Regions from separate parts of the Humibacter ginsengisoli genome, predicted to be linked through region 3. Evidence: predicted binding sites of a transcription regulator. Region 3 holds the regulator's gene; each other region holds the start of a gene.

Region 1 (6,118 bases), on a different contig from region 3:
GCGACTCGGTGACGGTGTCCATGGCGCTGGAGAGCAGCGGGGTTGCCACGCTGATGCGCTTGGTCAGGCGCGAGGACGTGTCGGCCTCACTCGGAATCACATCCGTGTGCCCCGGCAGAAGCATCACGTCGTCGTACGTCAGTCCCATGAATCCGAACGGGTCCGCCTGGTCCATCTCTCCCCTGTTCTCGTCTGTGCTCGTCGCATCCGGCTCGCATGGAGTAGCCACGGGCTTCGCTGCAGGGTCCTGAGCGCGGATGTTCCATCTTAACGCCGCGCATCGGCTCAGCATTCCGGATGCCTGTGCCCGGCTGCGCGCGCGCCTGTACGGCCGCTCAGGCGGGAACCGGTGCCCCGACACCCGGAGCCGGACGCAGCGCGGCCGCCAGCCTGCGCACCCCCGAACGGATGCGCCGTCCGGTGCGTTTGAACCAGTCGTCGTCGTCCTTGTCGCGGTTGAGCACGAGTACCACCACACGCATCGCCGCGATCGCCAGCCAGAGCGCCGCGAAGAACGTGTCGCCCTGCATCACATCGAGCACCGCGATGGCGCCGGAGATCACGGCGACCAGCATCGCGAGCACGATGTAGCGGCTGCGCCACACGTAGCGTTCCCGCGAACCGCGCACCGCGCGGCGGTAGAGAGCAAGCGCGTAAGACTCCGCGAAGCTCGTACCGAGTGCAGCGCTGACGAGCAGCAACGCGCCGATCGACATGCCTCCACTATGCGCTCTGCGCCCGACGATCGGCCCAGAATCCCCATTCCCGAGAGGGCGCGTCCGACCGCCCGAGAGTGCGGGATCGTTCAGGCAGTCCTATTCGGGCAACGGGTCGGAGGAGACCGCATCCGTCGACGGCGCATCCCCCAGCACCGCCGCACGTCGATCGCGTCGCACCGCGAGCACCATGTCGACCGTGAGCACGACGAGCGCGACCCAGACCAGGGCGAATCCGATCCAGCGCTCCAGCGTCATCGTCTCGTGCAGGAGCACGACTCCGACGATGAGCTGCAGGATCGGCGTGAAGTACTGAATGAACCCCATCACGATGAGCGGCAGCCGGCGCGACGCCGCCGCGAAGAACAGCAGCGGCACCGCCGTGATCACGCCGACACCGACGATGCCGACGGCGTGCAGCAGGCTCACGTGGCCGAATGTGATGCCCGTCGTCACACCGACCACGATCAGCTGCACGATCGCGACGGGCGTGAGCCACGCGGTCTCGAGCGTGAGGCCGCTGAGGGCATCCACGTTGCGCCCCACCTGCTTCTTGACCAGCCCGTAGAGGCCGAACGAGAACGCCAGGAGAAGCGCGATCCAGGGCAGCCGACCGTATCCGACAGTCAGCACGACAACAGCGACGACCGAGACGCCGATCGCGATCCACTGCGTGATGCGCAGGTGCTCGCGCAGCACGATCACGCCGAGCAGAACGGTGACGATCGGGTTGATGAAGTAGCCGAGGGATGCCTCGACCACCTGACCCGACGTCGTCGCGTACACGTACGTCTGCCAGTTCACGTAGATGAGCGCGCCGGCCGCGCCCATGATGAGCACGATGCGCGGACGCCTCAGGATGACCGCGAAAGCGCGCCACGCCCGTGTGACGACGATCGCGATGGCGCAGAACACGAGCGAGAACACGACGCGCCAGGCGACGATCTCGAACGGACCGGTCGGCGCGAGCGCAATGAAGTAGATCGGGAGGAATCCCCAGATGAAGTACGCCGAGACCGCATACACGATGCCGCGGCCGGCACGAGCGGGCGCGGCTACAGCTGGTGACGTGGTGGGGTCGTTTCCCGCGGATTCGGACACCGCACAATCGTAGGGCGAAGCCACCGACACGGACGCCGAAGGGGCCCGGATGCCAGGCATCCGGACCCCTTCGAAGCGTTACGTCTGCTGCGACAGCAGACTGAGCGTCAGCGCTCGATGACGGCCAGCACGTCGCGAGCCGAGAGCACCAGGAACTCGTCGCCGCCGAACTTCACCTCGGTGCCGCCGTACTTGGAGTAGAGCACCTTGTCGCCGACGTTGACGTCGAGCGGAACGCGGTTGCCGTTGTCGTCGATGCGACCGGGTCCGACGGCGATGACCTCGCCCTCCTGCGGCTTCTCCTTGGCGGTGTCCGGGATGACCAGGCCGGACGCAGTGGTCTGCTCAGCCTCGACCTGCTTGATAACGATGCGATCCTCGAGCGGCTTGATGGAGACCGACACGGTTGACCTCTTTCTGTACTTTGTACTGAAGACGTAGTTAGCACACTGACAGTGAGAGTGCTAATGAGCAGTGTAGGCGCACCGTTGGCACTCGTGCAACGTGAGTGCAAGCGAGGGACGCGATTCCATGAGCGGCGGTGCTCGAGCCGCGCTACGACGGATCGGAGAGCGCGCGGTACGCCCGATCGAGGTAGGCGACCGGCTCGCCCGGTTCTCCGGCATGAATCTCGAGCACCTCCGCCAGCACGAGCACGGACGATCCGACCGGAGTGCTCTGAAGGATGCGACACCGCAGCGCGACGCGCGCGCTCGGCAGATGCGGTTCCCCGGTGGGCAGCGCCGACCAGCCTTGTTCCAGAGTGAAGCGGTCCGTTCCCGAGTGCGCGAAGACATCCGCCAGCCCCACGTGCGCGGCGTCGAGCAGGTGTACGAGATGGGTCGGCGCCGACAGGATGCCGCCGGCGCTTCCGGTCGCGCGCGTCACGGAGAACGCCAACGCCGGTGGATCTGCGCTCACGGATGCCACGCTCGAGGCGGTGAGTCCGACAGGCCCGTCTGCGGTGAGCGCGGTGATCAGCGCGATGCCGGCAGGATGCAGCCGGAAGGCGTCCTTGAAGGCTTCTGGGGTCGCCGTTCGGGGAGCCGGCACGGCGATGCGCCGAGCCAGGGCCTCGGGAGACGAAGCGGGAGTTGCCAGGGGTTCAGTTGCGGTCATGCGTTCGGGTCGTGTCTCGGGTTCCGGGAGGTGCTCGGGTCGTGCAGGTGAGGGCGGAGGGAGGTGCGGGCATCCTCGGGCGGTTGCCCAGAGTGGCGCTCGATGCAATACCCGTGCCGCCCTCCGCTCTGATGAGCCTAGGACCTCAACCAATGTTGAGGTCAACTCGTACCGGGCGTCCGGGGAGAACGCGCACCCTCGCCGGAACGGACGCGCACCCTCGCCGGAACGAACGCGCACCCTCGGCGAAACGGACGCGCACCCTCGCGCGTGGAGTTGTCGCGATAGGTTGTCGCAGTGGAACGCGCGGAACTGGTCGAGCTGCTGAGCCCGGAGGGTCTGCGGCTGCTGGACTCCCTGCCGCCGTACGAGAGCGCGGCCGACGTGGTGCGCATGGTGAGCGCGTTGCGCAAGCAGGGGCATCCGCCCGGGCTGGTGGCGACGGTGCTGACGCAGTCCAAGCTGCGCGGCAAGGCCGCGGCGAAGTTCGGTCCATTCGCTTCGCGCATGCTGTTCACGGAGGCAGGGCTGGAGCAGGCGACCCGCCTGCAGGTGGCCGCCCGTCACGCGGCACGCTTCACCCGAGCGGGCCTCACTCGGGTGGCCGACCTGGGGTGCGGCATCGGAGGCGACGCCATGGCCATGGCCGCGCTCGACCTCGACGTCACGGCCGTGGACGCCGACGAGGTCACGGCCGCGATCGCGAGCTACAACCTGGCGCCCTTCCCGAACGCCACGGTGCGCCAGTCACGGGCCGAAGACGCAGAGCTGACCGGGCAGGACGCCGCCTATCTCGACCCAGCTCGCCGCACCTCCGGGCACGCGAACACGAGACGGCTCTCCGACCCGGCCGAGTGGTCGCCGAGTCTCGACTTCGTCTTCGGTCTTGCCGAGCGGATGCCCGTGGGCGTCAAACTCGGACCAGGCGTCGACCGTGCCCTTATCCCCGACGGCGCTGAGGCGCAGTGGATCTCGGTGGACGGGCAGGTGGTGGAGGTCGGCGTCTGGACCGGGCCGCTCGCACGAGACGGCATCCGCCGCGCGGCGCTCGTCATGCACGGAGACGAAACGACCGAACTCACCGGCGGGGCCGATTCCGCCGACGAGCCGACCGGGGACCTCGGCGAGTATCTGTATGAACCGGACGGCGCTGTCATCCGTGCGCGGCTGATCGGCGACCTCGCCCGCACGCTGAAGGCGAGGATGCTCCGCCACGACATCGCTTACCTCACGGCCGACACCCTGACGCGCACCCCGTTCGCTGACGCGTTCCGGGTCATCGAGGAGTTGCCGGTCAAGGAGTCGGAGCTGCGCGCCGCGCTCGCAAGTCGCCGGATCGGAACCCTCGAGATCAAGAAGCGCGGAGCGGATGTCGACCCCGCGGCACTGCGCAAGCGGCTCCGGCTGAGGGGCGAGGCATCCGCGACCCTCGTGCTCACCCGGATCGGCGCACGCCATGTTGCGCTTCTCGTCGAGCGCGCGGGCTGAGACAAACGAGGGCCGTTCCGATGATGCGGAACGGCCCTCGTGTCGTTTCGGTGCTCAGTAGCCGGAGTTGTAACTGGCCGAGGCGATCGCGCCGATCACGATGATGAGAATCCAGAGCAGGATGAAGGCGACGGAGACGAAGCCGAGGATGATTCCGGTGAGCCAGAATCCCTTCGCCTGCGGCTCGCGCGACTTGCCCAGGAATCCGAGCACGATACCGGCGATGCCGAACAGCACGCCCCAGCCGACCGAGATGACGCCGACGATGCCGCCGATCAGAGCCAGGATGCTCAGGATCGGGGTCTTCGAGGGCGTCGGCGCGTACGGCTGCCCGTACTGCGGAGCGCCGTACGGAGGCTGCACGGGAGCCCCATACTGCGGGGCAGGCGGCTGCTGCGGAGCATAAGGCTGCTGGGGCGCACCGTAGGGCTGCTGCGGGGCACCGTACGGCTGCTGGGGCGCACCGTACGGCTGCTGCGGCGCGCCATACGGCTGCTGGGGCGCACCGTACGGCTGCTGCGGCGCGCCATACGGCTGCTGCGGCGCGCCGTACGGCTGGGGCGGAACGGGCGGAGCCGGCGGGGCGCCGTACGGCTGCTGAGGAGGCACGTTCGGCTGCGGAGGCTGCGGAGGAGCAGCGGACGGCTGCTGCGGCACCGGAGGTGCCGACGGCGGTGCGACCGGCGGCTCCTGCCGGGGCTCGCCACCCGGCGCGGGCACCTGCTCCGGATTCTGCGGAGCATTTGGATCGGACATCGGACCTTCCTTCGTCAGTAGACGTCAGCGGCGCAGCGCTCGGAACGAAATCCGAGTCGCCGCGCCGCAGATGGATCAGTGGTGCTGAATCAGTAGTTGTTGAGTGACGAACTCACCGACGCGAGGATCACCACGAGCACGATGATGACGATGATCTCGAGCGCGATGGCGACGAAACCGAGGATGATGCCGGTCAGCCAGAAGCCCTTGGCCTGCGGCTCCCTGCTCCGCCCGATGAAGCCGAGGATGACGGCCGCGATGGCGAACAGACCACCGAAGTAGAAGAAGGAGCCGATGATTCCGACGATGCCGCCGATCAGCGACAGGATGCTCAGAATCGGAGACTTCTGCACGGGAGCGGCGTACGGCTGCCCGTACTGCGGAGCCTGCGGTGCGCCGTACTGCGGTGCGGCCGGCTGCTGTGGTGCACCGTACTGCGGCGGCGCGGGCTGCTGAGGTGCAGCCGGCTGCGGCGCGGCCGGCTGGGACGCCGGCGGCTGCTGCGGCGAGCCCGCCGGGTCCTGAGGAGCGTTGGGATCGGACATGTGCTTGATCCTTTCGAATGGGCCGGCCGTCAAAAGCGGCCGGTCGTTCATCGCTCGGAATCGAACCTGAGCGAAAGCTGTGTATGCCAATGCTGGCATCCGCCTTCAGGGGTGTCAATGCATGCCGCGCGCGGCGTGTCGAACCGTTACCCCGATGAGCGAATGCGCATTCCGCACGCTATTCGCCGTCGCGAAGCACCGCGATGGGTACCTGTCCCCATGCACGCCGGACCATCCTGTGGATGTTCTCAGACCTGCACGTCGGTCACAGGCAGGGTCGAGTCCGCACCGAAGTCGAGTCCGCTCGGAGCGTGCCCAGCCATGATGCGCTGCGCGGCGAGCGCCGCGATCATCGCGCCGTTGTCGGTGCACAGAGACAAGGCGGGGATGCGC
Region 2 (6,118 bases), on a different contig from region 3:
CCTGTGCACTGTGCTGTTCCGCGGGATGCTCGGCCGCATGTCGATCTTCGTCGGCGTGGTGATCGGCTACCTCGCCGCCGTACTGCTCGGCGTCGTCGACTTCTCGCCGGTGGCGAAGGCCGCCTGGGTCGGCCTGCCGACGTTCGCGCTGCCGGGGAATCCGTTCGCGGATGCCTCACTCTGGGCGCTGCTGCCGGTCTTCCTCCCGGTCGTGCTCGTGCTGATCGCGGAGAACGTCGGACACATCAGGGCGGTCGCCCAGATGACCGGCCGCGACGTGAACGTGCTCACCGGACGGGCCCTGTTCGCCGACGGACTCGCCACCACACTCGCCGGACTCTTCGGCGGATCCGGAACCACGACCTACGGCGAGAACATCGGCGTGATGGCCGCCACCAAGGTGTACTCGACGGCGGCGTACTGGGTGGCAGGTGCGGTCGCCGTGCTGCTCGGGCTGTCGCCGAAGGTCGGAGCGGTGCTGAACACGATCCCGTCCGGCGTGCTCGGGGGCGCAACGCTCGCGCTGTACGGGCTCATCGGCGTCGTCGGCATCAAGATCTGGATCGACAACCGGGTGGACTTCTCTAAACCGAAGAACCAGTTCGCCGCGGCTGTCGCTCTGGTGATCGGCGTCGGCAACCTCACCTGGGTGATCGGCAACCCGAAGGGCGGCATCCAGCTGAGCGGCATCGTGCTCGGAACGGTCGCAGCGATCGTGATCTACCACCTGATGAACGCGATCGGGCGCGCGCGCCGCACCGACTGAGGTGCGTATTCAGCTATGCAGGGCGGGGACGATCAGATAGATGCCGAACAGCACGACCAGGGCGCACAGCACGAAGCACGTGTAGGCCACGATAAGCGCGAGACGCTTCTGCAGCGGCGTGAGCGGGCTGCGCGACGCGGCCTTCTTGATGCGCTTCGCCTCCGCTGCGGCCTCGGCCGGGGTGACGATCGTGATCGCGTCCGTGAACTCAGCCGGGGTGACGTGTGGCGCCTTGCCCGCCGTGGAGAGCATCCTCAGCGCCAGCGCATATAGCGAGATGACGACGCACGCAGCGACCAGCGCCACAGCGGCGACGATCACGAACGAGATCCAGTCGATGCCGCTCATGCTGCGCTCCGTTTCGGCTTCTTCGGCTTGACCTTGCGGATCTTGACGACGCGTCCGGACTCGGCCACCTCGTTGACGCCCTCGAACGCGTTGCGCGCGGACACCCGATTGCGCTTGGAGATCGCGAAGATCAGCACGATCACGCCGACCGCGATGATGAGATCGATCACCACTCCGACGAACCCGAGCAGTCCGATGAGCGCCGTGATCGCGCCGACGACGGCCGCGGCGGGCAGCGTCATGAGCCAGCCGAGACCGATACGCCCGGCCGTGCCCCACCGCACGCTGGAGCCCCTTCTGCCGAGGCCGGATCCGATCACCGATCCGGATGCCACCTGTGTAGTCGAGAGCGCGAACCCGAGGTGCGAGGAGGCGAGGATGGTCGCCGCGGTGCTGGTCTCCGCCGCGAAGCCCTGCGCCGGCTTCACATCCGTGAGGCCCTTGCCCAGGGTGCGGATGATGCGCCATCCGCCGGTGTAGGTGCCGACGCCGATGGCCAGCGCACAGGCCGCGATGACGAGCACGGGAGGATTCGAACCCGGCGCGAGCGCACCCGCCGAGATGAGCACGAGCGTGATGACGCCCATCGTCTTCTGTGCGTCGTTGGTGCCGTGGGCGAGCGCCACGAGCGACGACGAGAAGATCTGGCCGAACCGGAACCCGGCGCGACCGTCGGGCAGACGGTCGTACCGGCGCGTGATCGCATAGGCCAACCGGGTGGCGCAAAAAGCCACGAGGCCCGCGATGATCGGGGAAAGCACGGCCGGCAGGATGACCTTGTCGAGCAGCACGACGTAGTCGACCGACCCGAAACCGGCGCCGACGATCGCGGCACCGATCAGTCCGCCGAAGAGTGCGTGGCTGGAGCTGGAGGGAAGGCCGTAGAGCCAGGTGACGAGATTCCAGATGATGGCGCCGACGAGCCCGGCGAAAATCATCGTCGGTGTGATCAGAACACCGCCGTGGCCCTCGTTGATGAGGCCGTTCGAGATGGTCTTCGCCACCGCCGTGGAGAGGAACGCCCCCACCAGGTTGAGCACGGCGGCGAGCGCGACCGCGATCTTCGGCCGCATCGCGCCGGTCGCGATCGGCGTCGCCATGGCGTTCGCCGTGTCGTGGAAGCCGTTGGTGAAATCGAAGAAGAGTGCCAGCGCGATCACCAGCACGACGATCAGGGTGAGGTCCACCGACGTCTTTCTCGAATAGCGGGCACGGGCACGGCCTCCCGCTTCCCCGGCGAGCCGGAGGCGGCGCAACGGCGACGTTCATCCGTGGTGCACCGTGCGTTAAGGACCACGTCGATCGTCACATGTGGCGGTGGCACGGTCAACTCGACGAGGGGAGCCCGCGGATATCACCGCGATCGCCGGTGCTGCGAGAGGTGCTGCAGAACGTGCTCCCCGAACTCGTCATCACGATGGCGATGACCGTATGCGCCCTGTGGCGGGAATCACGCCCGCGGCGCTCGCGGACGCCTGAGCGCCCGCCCGATCAGGTCGCAGCGTCCGCCGTCGCCTGTGCGATGAGGGCGAGCACCGCGTGTGCGTACGCCGTCTCTGCCTCCGCCGCAGCGAAACGTGTGTGCGCGCCGTCGCGAGCGGTCTCGACGACGTAGTCACCGGCATCCGTGCGGTTCAGCGCCACGAACGTGCCGCCGAGGAGACCACGGAGCTGATCCTCACGCGGCAGCCACACCGCGTTCTCGACCGCGACCGAGTCGAGCGCCCACTCCGTCGTGCCGTTGAAGCCGAGGATCGTGCCGGTGTCGAACTCATGTGCCTCGATCGTCATGTCGCTCACGGTGAACGTCTCGCCGTCGAACTCGCCCGAGTCGATGGCGAAGACGTCGCCGGATGCCGGATGCCACACCAGTCCGTGGTCTCGCAGCTCGCGTGCCAACTCGGTCGTGATCATCCCGCCATTATGCGTCGCGGGCACCGAGTGGGCGTGCCGGGACGAGCTCTGCGAGCAGGCACACCTCGAGCGGCTCAGGCAGCACCCAGGTGCGCACCCTCCCGAGTTCGTATCCCGATTCGGCTGCCAGCACTCTCAGCGCCTCCTCGGTGCCGACCCGTGCGTGCAGCTCGTCGTGCGTGCCGTGCGGGCGCCGCTCGGCGCCGCGGCTCACCGCCTCGGCGACCTCGGGCACATCGCGCACGTCGCCCGTGCGGAACACCCCCACCACGACACGCCCATCCGGCGCGAGCGCGTTGCGCCATGATCGCAGCGCATCCACCGGGCTGGGCAGCAGGTGCAGCGCGGTGACACACGTGATCAGATCGAACTGCTCTCCGCCGACGTCGGGCGCGATCGAGGCGTCGCCCTCGATCAGTTGCGCGCCGGGCAGGTGCTCACGGGCGATCTCGAGCATGCCGCGAGACAGGTCGACACCGACCTTGCGGATGCCCGCCTCCGGCAACGCCCGCAGAACGAGCCCGGTGCCGGTCGCCATGTCGAGCACGCTGCGCACACCGTCGGTTCCGGCGAACTGAGCGACCGCCTCGGCGAGAGCCGTGTGGAACTCGGACTCGTCGTAGTGGCCCGCACGCTCGTCGAAGCGGCGTGCGATCTCTTCGGGGCTCTCGGCTGCGCGCATCCCTCCATTGTGGTCCCGGCCGGTGCCTCACCCGCGTTCGCCCAGAGCAGACGCGGCGGGAAGAACTCACCGTTGGCACTCTCCACTGCAGAGTGCTAATCTGACCGTAGTTGAGCCTAAGCGGCTCAACTTTGAAACCATCGTGGATCGACCCATGGAGGAGTAGAGATGGCAACCAACTACGACCCGTTCCGCGAACTCGACCGACTGGCCGGCGCCATGTTCGGCGGCGGGCAGGGGCCGCGGCTGATGCCGATGGACCTGTACCGCGACGGCGACACCTACGTGCTGAACGCCGACCTGCCCGGCATCGACCCCGGCTCGGTGGACATCGACGTCGACGGCCAGCTGCTGACGATCCGCGCCGAGCGCACGCTGTCGAGCGGTGAGGGCGTGAAGTGGATCACGCGCGAGCGCCAGTCCGGCTCGTTCCTGCGCCAGTTGAGCCTGGGCCAGGGCCTCGACACCGACCGCATCTCCGCGAACTACGTGAACGGCGTGCTCAGCGTGACGATCCCGGTCAGCGAGAAGGCGAAGCCTCGCAAGATCGCCGTGACCAGCGGCGCCGCCACGGGCGAAGGCGACCACCCGACGGTGACGGTCGAGGAGAAGCACGAGAAGCCGATCGACGCGTGAACGTCGTGCGCACCGCACGCGTGCGCTGAGATCTGGCACGAAGGCGGGGCCGGGGACTCATCCCCCGGCCCCGCCTTCGTACGTCTCAGCTTGCTGCGGCTACTGCTCCTCGTGGTGGTTCGGGTCGCCTCCGAACAGCCGGCCGTCCGACCTGCCGAGCGCGGTGATCGCCGCGACCTCGTCGTTGGTCAGCTCGAAGCCGAAGATGTCGAAGTTCTCGTGCTGACGCTCGGCATTGCCCGACTTCGGCAGCGGCACCGATCCGAGCTGAACGTGCCAGCGCAGTACGACCTGAGCCGGAGTGACACCGTGAGAGGCGGCGGCGTCCACGATCGCCTGTTCTTTCAGTACCGGCGAGTTCTTGCCGAGCGGACTCCACGCCTCGGTCACGACGCCGTGCTCGTCGTGGAACGCTCGCAGCCGCTCCTGCGGGAAGTACGGGTGCAACTCGATCTGGTTCACCGCGGGCAGCTCTCCGGTCTCGCGCTGCAGCCTGGTGAGGAACTCCTCTGTGAAGTTGGAGACCCCGATCGTTCGCACGAGCCCGCGGTCGCGCAGTTCGATCATCGCCTTGAACGTGTCGACATAGCGGTCGACGCTCGGGTTCGGCCAGTGGATCAGGTATACATCGATCTTCTCGACGTCCAGAGCGCGCCGGGACTGCTCGAACGAGGCCATCGTCTCGTCGTACCCATGGTGCCTGCCGGGGATCTTGGTCTGCACGATGAGCTGGGCGCGCTCGAGCCCTGATGCCCGCATGCCGCGCCCGACGGCATCCTCGTTCTCGTAGTTCACGGCCGTGTCCAGCAGCCGATAGCCGGCCTCGATCGCCGACACCACCGCCTTCTCGCCCGTCTCGCCGCGCAACGGATACGTTCCGAAGCCGATCGCCGGGATGCTCGTTCCATCGTTCAACACGCGCTGCGGAATGCTCATGCAGGCAACGCTACCGACACTCCACCGCGCCGAGGCTGCCATCGACGACCCGTGGTCGCCGTCGGCGGCATCGCGCGTCTTGCGGATAGCGTGGATGCCATGCCCGATCTCGATATCGCCGCTCCCGCCGCCAAGCGGGTCCCGTTCACCCGCACACACCACGGAGACTCGGTCGAAGACCCATACGAGTGGTTGCGGGACAAGGACGACCCAGAGGTGATCGCGCACCTGGAGGCGGAGAACGCGTTCACCGAGGCAAGGACGGCGCACCTGGAACCGTTGCGCAAGCGGATCTTCGAGGAGATCAGGTCGCGCACTCAGGAGACCGACCTCTCCGTTCCGGTGCGCGAGGGCCGCTGGTGGTACTACTCCCGCTCGTTCGAGGGCAGTCAGTACGGCGTGCAGTGCCGCGCACCGATCGCCACCGACGACGACTGGACGCCTCCCACTGTGGCCGACGTCGACGCCGGCACTCCGGCGCTGGCCGGCGAACAAGTGCTCTTCGACGCGAACGCTGAGGCGGAGGGCCACGACTTCTTCCGGCTGGGCACGTTCGACGTCAGCACCGACGGCACGATGCTGCTGTACGCCGTGGACACCGTCGGCGACGAGCGGTACACGCTTCGCGTGCGCGACCTCGTGAACGGCGGTGAGCTCGGCGACGAGGTGCCGAACACGTCGGCCGGCGCCGTGCTCTCCCCCGACGGCCGGCACGCGTTCTACGCGACCGTCGACGATGCGTGGCGCCCCGACACCATCTGGCGTCACGCCCTGGGAACGGAGCCTTCCGCCGACGTCGTGGTGCACCACGAGAAGGACGAGCGATTCTGGGTCGG
Region 3 (6,118 bases):
CGCCACCTCGACGACGTGCGCCAGCAGCACCGGGTCTTCTGCGGCCAGCTCGACAACGTTACGGTAGTCGGCCGTCTTGGGCACAACGATGACATGCACGGGCGCCTGCGGAGCGATGTCGTTGAACGCGATCACCGAGTCGTCCTCGTACACCACGTCGGCCGGGATCTGCCGTTCGATGATGCGCGTGAAGATGCTCGGCTCCGTCTGAGTCATACCTTTCATTCTACGAAGAACGACCACGCCGGCGGGCTTGGTTCTGCACGGCCATCGCGTCGCGATCGTCGGTCGATCGCCGCCGGCCGCCGATCACCAGCGTCCGATCGCTGCATTCAGCACCGCGATCGCCGCCGGCCCTGCGCTCGACGTGCGCAGCACGGAGTCGCCGAGGCGAACCGAGGTCGCGCCCGCGGCCGTCAACCGTTGCGACTCCTCCGGGGCGATGCCGCCCTCCGGGCCGATCACCACGACGAGGTCACGATCATCTCCGGCGACCAAGCGGATGCCCGTGAGCGGCACCACCGCGCCCGGCTCGAGCACGAGCATCCGGCTGGTGGACGCGCGCTCGGCCAACCGTGCGGTCGTCACCGGTTCGGCCACGTCGGGCAACCATGCGCGCACCGACTGCTTCGTGGCTTCGCGCACGATGGCGCGCCAGCGCTCAACGCCCTTGCGTGCCTTGTCACCCTGCCAGCGCGACACGGACCGGGACGCCTGCCACGGCACCACCTCGTCGACGCCGAGTTCGACCGCGGCCTGCACGGCCAGCTCGTCCCGGTCGCCCTTCGCCAGCGCCTGCACCAGCGCGATCCGGGGCCGTGCGCGGTCGATCTGCGAGACGGCATGCACGCGGACGACCACCCTCGACGGCTCGGCCGTGAGCACGGCACCCTCGACGACGAGCCCGCGCCCGTTCGCCACCTTCAGTGCGTCGCCCACCCGGGTGCGGCTCACGCTGACGATGTGCCTGGCCTCCGCGCCCTCGAGCACGACCTCGGCACCCGTGGCGGCATCGTCGAGGTCTTCGCGCAAGTAGAGGTTGGCCATGCGCGTCTAGAGGAATCTGTCGCGCAGCTTGGCGAACAGTCCCTGCTGGAACCGCGCGAGCGACGGCTCTTCCGTCTTGTGATGTTTGGCGAACTGCTCGATGAGGTCGCGCTCCTTGCGGTCGAGCTTGGTCGGGGTAACGACCTGCACGCCCACCCGCAGGTCGCCGCGTCCCGTGCCGCGCAGGTGCGTGATGCCCCTGCCCTTCACGACGATGACGTCCGCGCTCTGCACACCCGGCTTGAGTTCGAGGTCGATGTCGCCGTCGAGCGCCTTCACCTTCGTGTGGGTGCCGAGCACGGCATCCGCCATCGACACCGTCAGCGTGCACAGCAGGTCATCGCCGTCGCGGCTGAACACGTCGTGGTGGCGCACCTTGATCTCCAGATAGAGGTCGCCGTTCGAACCGCCCGCCGGACCCGCCTCGCCACTGCCGGGCATCTGGAGCCGGAGTCCGGTGTCGACACCGGCTGGAATGTCGACCGGCACGGTCCGCCTGGCCCGCACCCGCCCCTGCCCCTGGCAGGTCACGCACGGCGTGGCGATGACCGTGCCGTATCCGCGGCAGGTGCCGCACGGCGAGGAGGTCATGACGTTGCCGAGCAGCGAGCGCACCGTGCGCTGGATGCTTCCCGTTCCGTGGCAGATGTCGCATGTGACGGGCGCGGTGCCGGGCTGGCAGCAGGAACCCCCGCAGGTCTCGCACACAACGGCGGTATCGACCTCGAGATCGCGGTGAGCTCCGAAGATCACCTCGTCGAGGTCCACCTCGACCCGCAGCAGGGCATCCTGTCCGCGTTCCCGGCGCGAGCGCGGGCCGCGTTGAGCGCCGCCGGTCGCGCCGCCGAAGAACGTCTCGAAAATGTCGCCGAAGCCGCCGAAGCCTCCCCCGTCGAAGCCGGGTTGTGGTCCCAGGTCGTACTGCTGCCTCTGCTGGGGGTCGCTGAGCACGTCGTAGGCGTGCGTGACGAGCTTGAACCGCTCGGCGGCGTCGGGGCTCGGGTTCACGTCGGGGTGCAGTTCACGCGCGAGCCGGCGATATGCCTTCTTGATCTCGTCGGGGCTGGCGTCGCGGGCGACGCCGAGTACTTCGTAGTGGTCGGCCACGGAAGAGGGGTTTCCTTAACTGATCGTGTACTGAACGTTTCTCACCGCCACGGCAGGGTCACTCGCCGAGCAGCCGGGAAAGATAGCGGGCCACCGCACGCACGGCGGCCATGTTGTTGGAGTAGTCCATTCGGGTCGGTCCGAGCACACCCAGCCTGGCAGCGTCGATGCCCGAACCCGCATAGCCGGTGGCCACGACGGATGCCTCGGAGAACGGCGAGACCGCGTTCTCGCGTCCGATCCGTACCGAGACGCCGTACTGCTCTCTGTCCAGCTCGCGGGCCATCTCGCCGAACAGCTTCAGCAGCTCCACCTGCTCCTCGATAGCCTCCAGCACGGGCGTCACGCTGCCGGTGAAGTCGTTCTCGGTGCGCACGAGGTTCGCGGCTCCCGCCATGATGAGACGCTCCTGACGGGTCGCCTCGATCTGATCGACGATCACCTGGCACAACGAGGCGACGGTCTCCCGCGCCTGCGCGGTCCACCGCTCGGCCGGAAGAGTGGAAGGAAGGCGACGGAGCACGACTGCCGCATCCGCCAGTCGCAGCCCCGCGCTCTGGGCGTTCACCTGTGCGCGCACCTCGGCGAGGGCATCCTCTCCCAGGTCGCCATCCGGTTCGGCGACGCCCTGCTCCACGACGCCCGAGTCCGCGATCAGCACGCACAGCACGCGGCGCGGGGCGAGCGGCACGAACTCGATGTGCCGCACCCTGGCGCGTGACACCGACGGGTACTGCACGAGAGCGACCTGGTGGGTCAGCTGCGCGAGGAGGCGCACCGTGCGCGCCAGAACGTCGTCCACGTCGACGGACTGGCCGAGGAACACCTCGATCGCCTGGCGCTGAGCGCTGGAGAGCGGGCGCAGTTCGGACATCCTGTCGACGAACAGCCGGTATCCCTTATCGGTGGGCACACGCCCTGAGGAGGTGTGCGGGGCCGCGATGAGCTCCTCCTCCTCGAGGGCCGCCATGTCATTGCGGATGGTCGCAGCGGAGACGTCGAATCCGTGCCGCTCCACGATACTCTTCGAGCCGACCGGCTCTCGGGATGCCACGTAGTCCTGCACGATGACCCGGAGGACCTCGAGGCTGCGTTCTGTCACCATGGCGCCAGCTCCCTTCCGGTCATCGACTCCGGCCCGCACGCGATTGGCACTCGTTGCGGTCGAGTGCCAATCATATCCCGGGCGCACGACGAGGGCGTCTCCGTCCACGGTGCGGCACAGCATCCACCCGCTGCGTTCCGAACAGATGAAAGGAGTTTCAGGCTAGCGACCCACGATGCCCACCGTGAAACTGCTCCTCTTCGGCCACCGGTGGTAGAGGTCGAGTCCGCTTACTACGGCGCGGAATCATTGCAGTCGAGCATGGCGAGCAGTACTTTTAGCGCTATCTCGCAAAGGGCGAGATACGCATCTTGCATGCCGTCGAAAGGCGCACCGTCATGAGCGATCCGAATCTCCCTCAACAGCCGGCCGGTGAAAACGCACCCCCGGCGCCGCCCCCTCAATACGGGCAGCAGCCTCCGCAGTACGGGCAGCAGCCTCCGCAGTACGGGCAACAGCAATACGGCCAGCAACCGCCCGGGCAGCAGCAGCAGCCGCAGTACGCGACTCCGGCTCCGGCCGGGCCCCTGACACCCGAGCAGGACAAGTCCTACGCCGCGTGGTCGCACTTCGGCGGCGCGATCGCCTTCCTCGCCTTCTTCAGCGGGTGGCTCGCCATCCTGGCGATCGTCCCGTCGCTGGTGTTCTATCTGGCATTCGGGAAGCGCGGAGAGCGGGTGCGCAATGAGGCGAAGGAGGCGCTGAACTTCCAGATCACCATGGTGGGAGCCATGATCGTCTGGGCGATCGTCGCCGCCATCATCTACGCGGCCCTGTTCGTTCCCCTCGTGCTCGGCGGCGGCTGGTTCGTGCTGGGGCTGATCCTCGCCCTGGTCGGGTGGGCGCTCGTGGTGATCGACGTGGTCTTCTCGATCATCGGCGGCGTGCGCGTCAACGCGGGAGGCAGCTACCGCTACCCGTTCGCGGTGCGATTCATCAAGTAGCCGACCGTCGCAACACGCGGACGGCATTCATCACCTACGAAGGAGAGCTCATGAGCAACGTCCCACCCCCTCCCCCGCAGAATCCGTATCCGCAGAGCCAGGCGCGCCAGATGCAGCCCGCCGACGAGAAGCTGTGGTCGATGCTCATCCACCTGGGTGGCGCGATCATCTCATTCCTCAGCTACGCGAGCCTCGCCTTCCTGCCCGCGCTGATCGGGTTCCTCGTACTGAAGGACCGGGGGCCCTTCGTGCGCGAGAACACGAAGAACGCCCTCAACTTCCAGCTGACGATGCTGATCGGTGTCATCATCGGCTGGATCACGGCGTTCATCCTGATCGGATTCCTGATCCTTCTCGCGGTCTGGATCGTCAACATCGTGTTCAGCATCATCGCGGCGGTCAAGGCCAACCACGGGGAGAACTACCGGTACCCGATCACCATCCAGTTCATCAAGTAGCAGTCAGCCGTCGCACGACGGCGTCGGCCAGAAGCCGTCCTGTGCGGGTCAGTTCCACCGATCCGTGCAGGGCGGCTCTCGCATTGACCAGACCGTCCGCGATGAGGCCGGCGACCGCGGCGCGTCCTGTCGCGCCGAGCGCTTTCGTCGGCAGTCCGTCGCGGATGCGCACCCGCAGCAACACGTCCTCGAATGCCCGCGTCGCGGCATCCAGAGTCTCCCGCCCTGCCGCGGGCGAGTCGCCGGAGAGCACACGTTGCGCGTAGGCGGCAGGGTGCTTAACGTTCCACCAGCGCACGCCGCCGACGTGACTGTGTGCACCTGGACCGACTCCCCACCAGTCGTGCCCCAGCCAGTAGCCGAGGTTGTGCCGGGAGCGGTGTGCGGCATCCGCGGCCCAGTTGCTCACCTCGTACCATTGGAGTCCGGCGGACTGCAGCCGGTCGTCGGCGAGTTCGTACATGTCCGCCTGCAGGTCGTCGTCGGGCCCCGGAAGGTCTCCTCGACGGATCTGCCGCGCCAGCTTCGTGCCATCCTCGACGATGAGCGCGTAGGCGGAGAGGTGATCGGGCTTGCACTCCAGCGCGGCGTCGACCGACGCCGACCAGTCGGCGAGGGATTCCCCCGGGGTGCCGTAGATGAGGTCGAGGCTCACCTGCAGGCCGGCATCCTTCGCCCAACGCACCACCTGCGGCACGCGTTCCGGATCGTGCGTGCGCTCGAGCGTGCGCAGCACGTGCGGAACGGCCGACTGCATGCCGAACGAGACCCGGGTGAATCCGGCGGCGGCGAGCTCCGCGAGGTACCGGGCGTCCACGCTGTCGGGATTCGCCTCCGTCGTCACCTCGGCCCCTGCGGCGAGGCCGATCGTGTCTCGGACCGCGCTCAGCATCGAGTTCAGATCGCTGGACGGGAGCAGAGTCGGCGTGCCGCCGCCGAAGAACACTGTGGCGGCGGGACGAGCCGCAACGCCGGAACGCTCCAGAACACCGGCCGCGAATCGCACCTCCATGGCCGCCTGCTCCGCGTAGTCCGCCTGGCGTGCACCGCGCAGTTCCGTTGCCGTGTAGGTGTTGAAGTCGCAATATCCGCAGCGCACGCGGCAGAACGGCACGTGCAGATACACGCCGAGGTCGCGCGTGGTCGCGCCATCGGCTGCGCTCGCCGGCAGCAGCCCGTCGGCAGGAGCGGGATCAGCGATCGGGAGTGTGCTCGGCACCCTCGACCCCATCGGAGTCGTCGTCCGTCTCGCCGGCAGCCACATCGGCAGCTGCCGGAAGCTGCGGTTCGTCATGCACCGTCACGTGCGTCACCGTGAGCGCGGTCGGCGCGTTCCGCTGTGCGTCATCGCCGCCGGCCCCGGGGGTCTGCGCGACGCCAGGGCTCCCGGTGACCGGGTGCAACGCACGCAGGTAGCGCTTGCCCAGCCGGCGCTGCGAGGCGAACGACACCGGGGC

Evidence for each region. Region 3 encodes HrcA, which represses chaperone genes, less so after heat shock. Its sites were predicted from a motif close to TTNGCACTCGNNNNNNNCGAGTGCNAA; they were not measured.
Region 1: groES (co-chaperone GroES) is a predicted target of HrcA. The motif match lies at 2,259-2,285, and genes of this name have one in related genera.
Region 2: ACYVI5_RS02780 (Hsp20/alpha crystallin family protein) is a predicted target of HrcA. The motif match lies at 3,783-3,809, and genes of this name have one in related genera.

Annotation. Positions count from the first base shown of each region.
Region 1 covers NZ_BAAGWZ010000001.1:331,311-337,428, reverse strand. Annotated here, with positions in the region: gene guaB (IMP dehydrogenase) at 1-175, opposite strand, end outside; gene ACYVI5_RS01350 (hypothetical protein) at 336-716, opposite strand; gene rarD (EamA family transporter) at 816-1,877, opposite strand; gene groES (co-chaperone GroES) at 1,925-2,221, opposite strand; gene ACYVI5_RS01335 (flavin reductase family protein) at 2,373-2,936, opposite strand; gene ACYVI5_RS01330 (class I SAM-dependent methyltransferase) at 3,234-4,424, shown strand; gene ACYVI5_RS01325 (DUF4190 domain-containing protein) at 4,479-5,180, opposite strand; gene ACYVI5_RS01320 (DUF4190 domain-containing protein) at 5,270-5,725, opposite strand; gene tsaD (tRNA (adenosine(37)-N6)-threonylcarbamoyltransferase complex transferase subunit TsaD) at 5,974-6,118, opposite strand, start outside.
Region 2 covers NZ_BAAGWZ010000002.1:80,426-86,543, forward strand. Annotated here, with positions in the region: gene ACYVI5_RS02755 (uracil-xanthine permease family protein) at 1-766, shown strand, start outside; gene ACYVI5_RS02760 (peptidase) at 776-1,114, opposite strand; gene ACYVI5_RS02765 (inorganic phosphate transporter) at 1,111-2,301, opposite strand; gene ACYVI5_RS02770 (hypothetical protein) at 2,606-3,028, opposite strand; gene ACYVI5_RS02775 (class I SAM-dependent methyltransferase) at 3,036-3,710, opposite strand; gene ACYVI5_RS02780 (Hsp20/alpha crystallin family protein) at 3,879-4,346, shown strand; gene ACYVI5_RS02785 (aldo/keto reductase) at 4,446-5,282, opposite strand; gene ACYVI5_RS02790 (S9 family peptidase) at 5,382-6,118, shown strand, end outside.
Region 3 covers NZ_BAAGWZ010000006.1:123,929-130,046, forward strand. Annotated here, with positions in the region: gene ACYVI5_RS08900 (histidine triad nucleotide-binding protein) at 1-216, opposite strand, end outside; gene ACYVI5_RS08905 (RsmE family RNA methyltransferase) at 310-1,047, opposite strand; gene dnaJ (molecular chaperone DnaJ) at 1,054-2,154, opposite strand; gene hrcA (heat-inducible transcriptional repressor HrcA) at 2,213-3,259, opposite strand; gene ACYVI5_RS08920 (DUF4870 domain-containing protein) at 3,598-4,203, shown strand; gene ACYVI5_RS08925 (DUF4870 domain-containing protein) at 4,254-4,661, shown strand; gene hemW (coproporphyrinogen-III oxidase family protein) at 4,654-5,880, opposite strand; gene ACYVI5_RS08935 (DUF1990 family protein) at 5,855-6,118, opposite strand, start outside.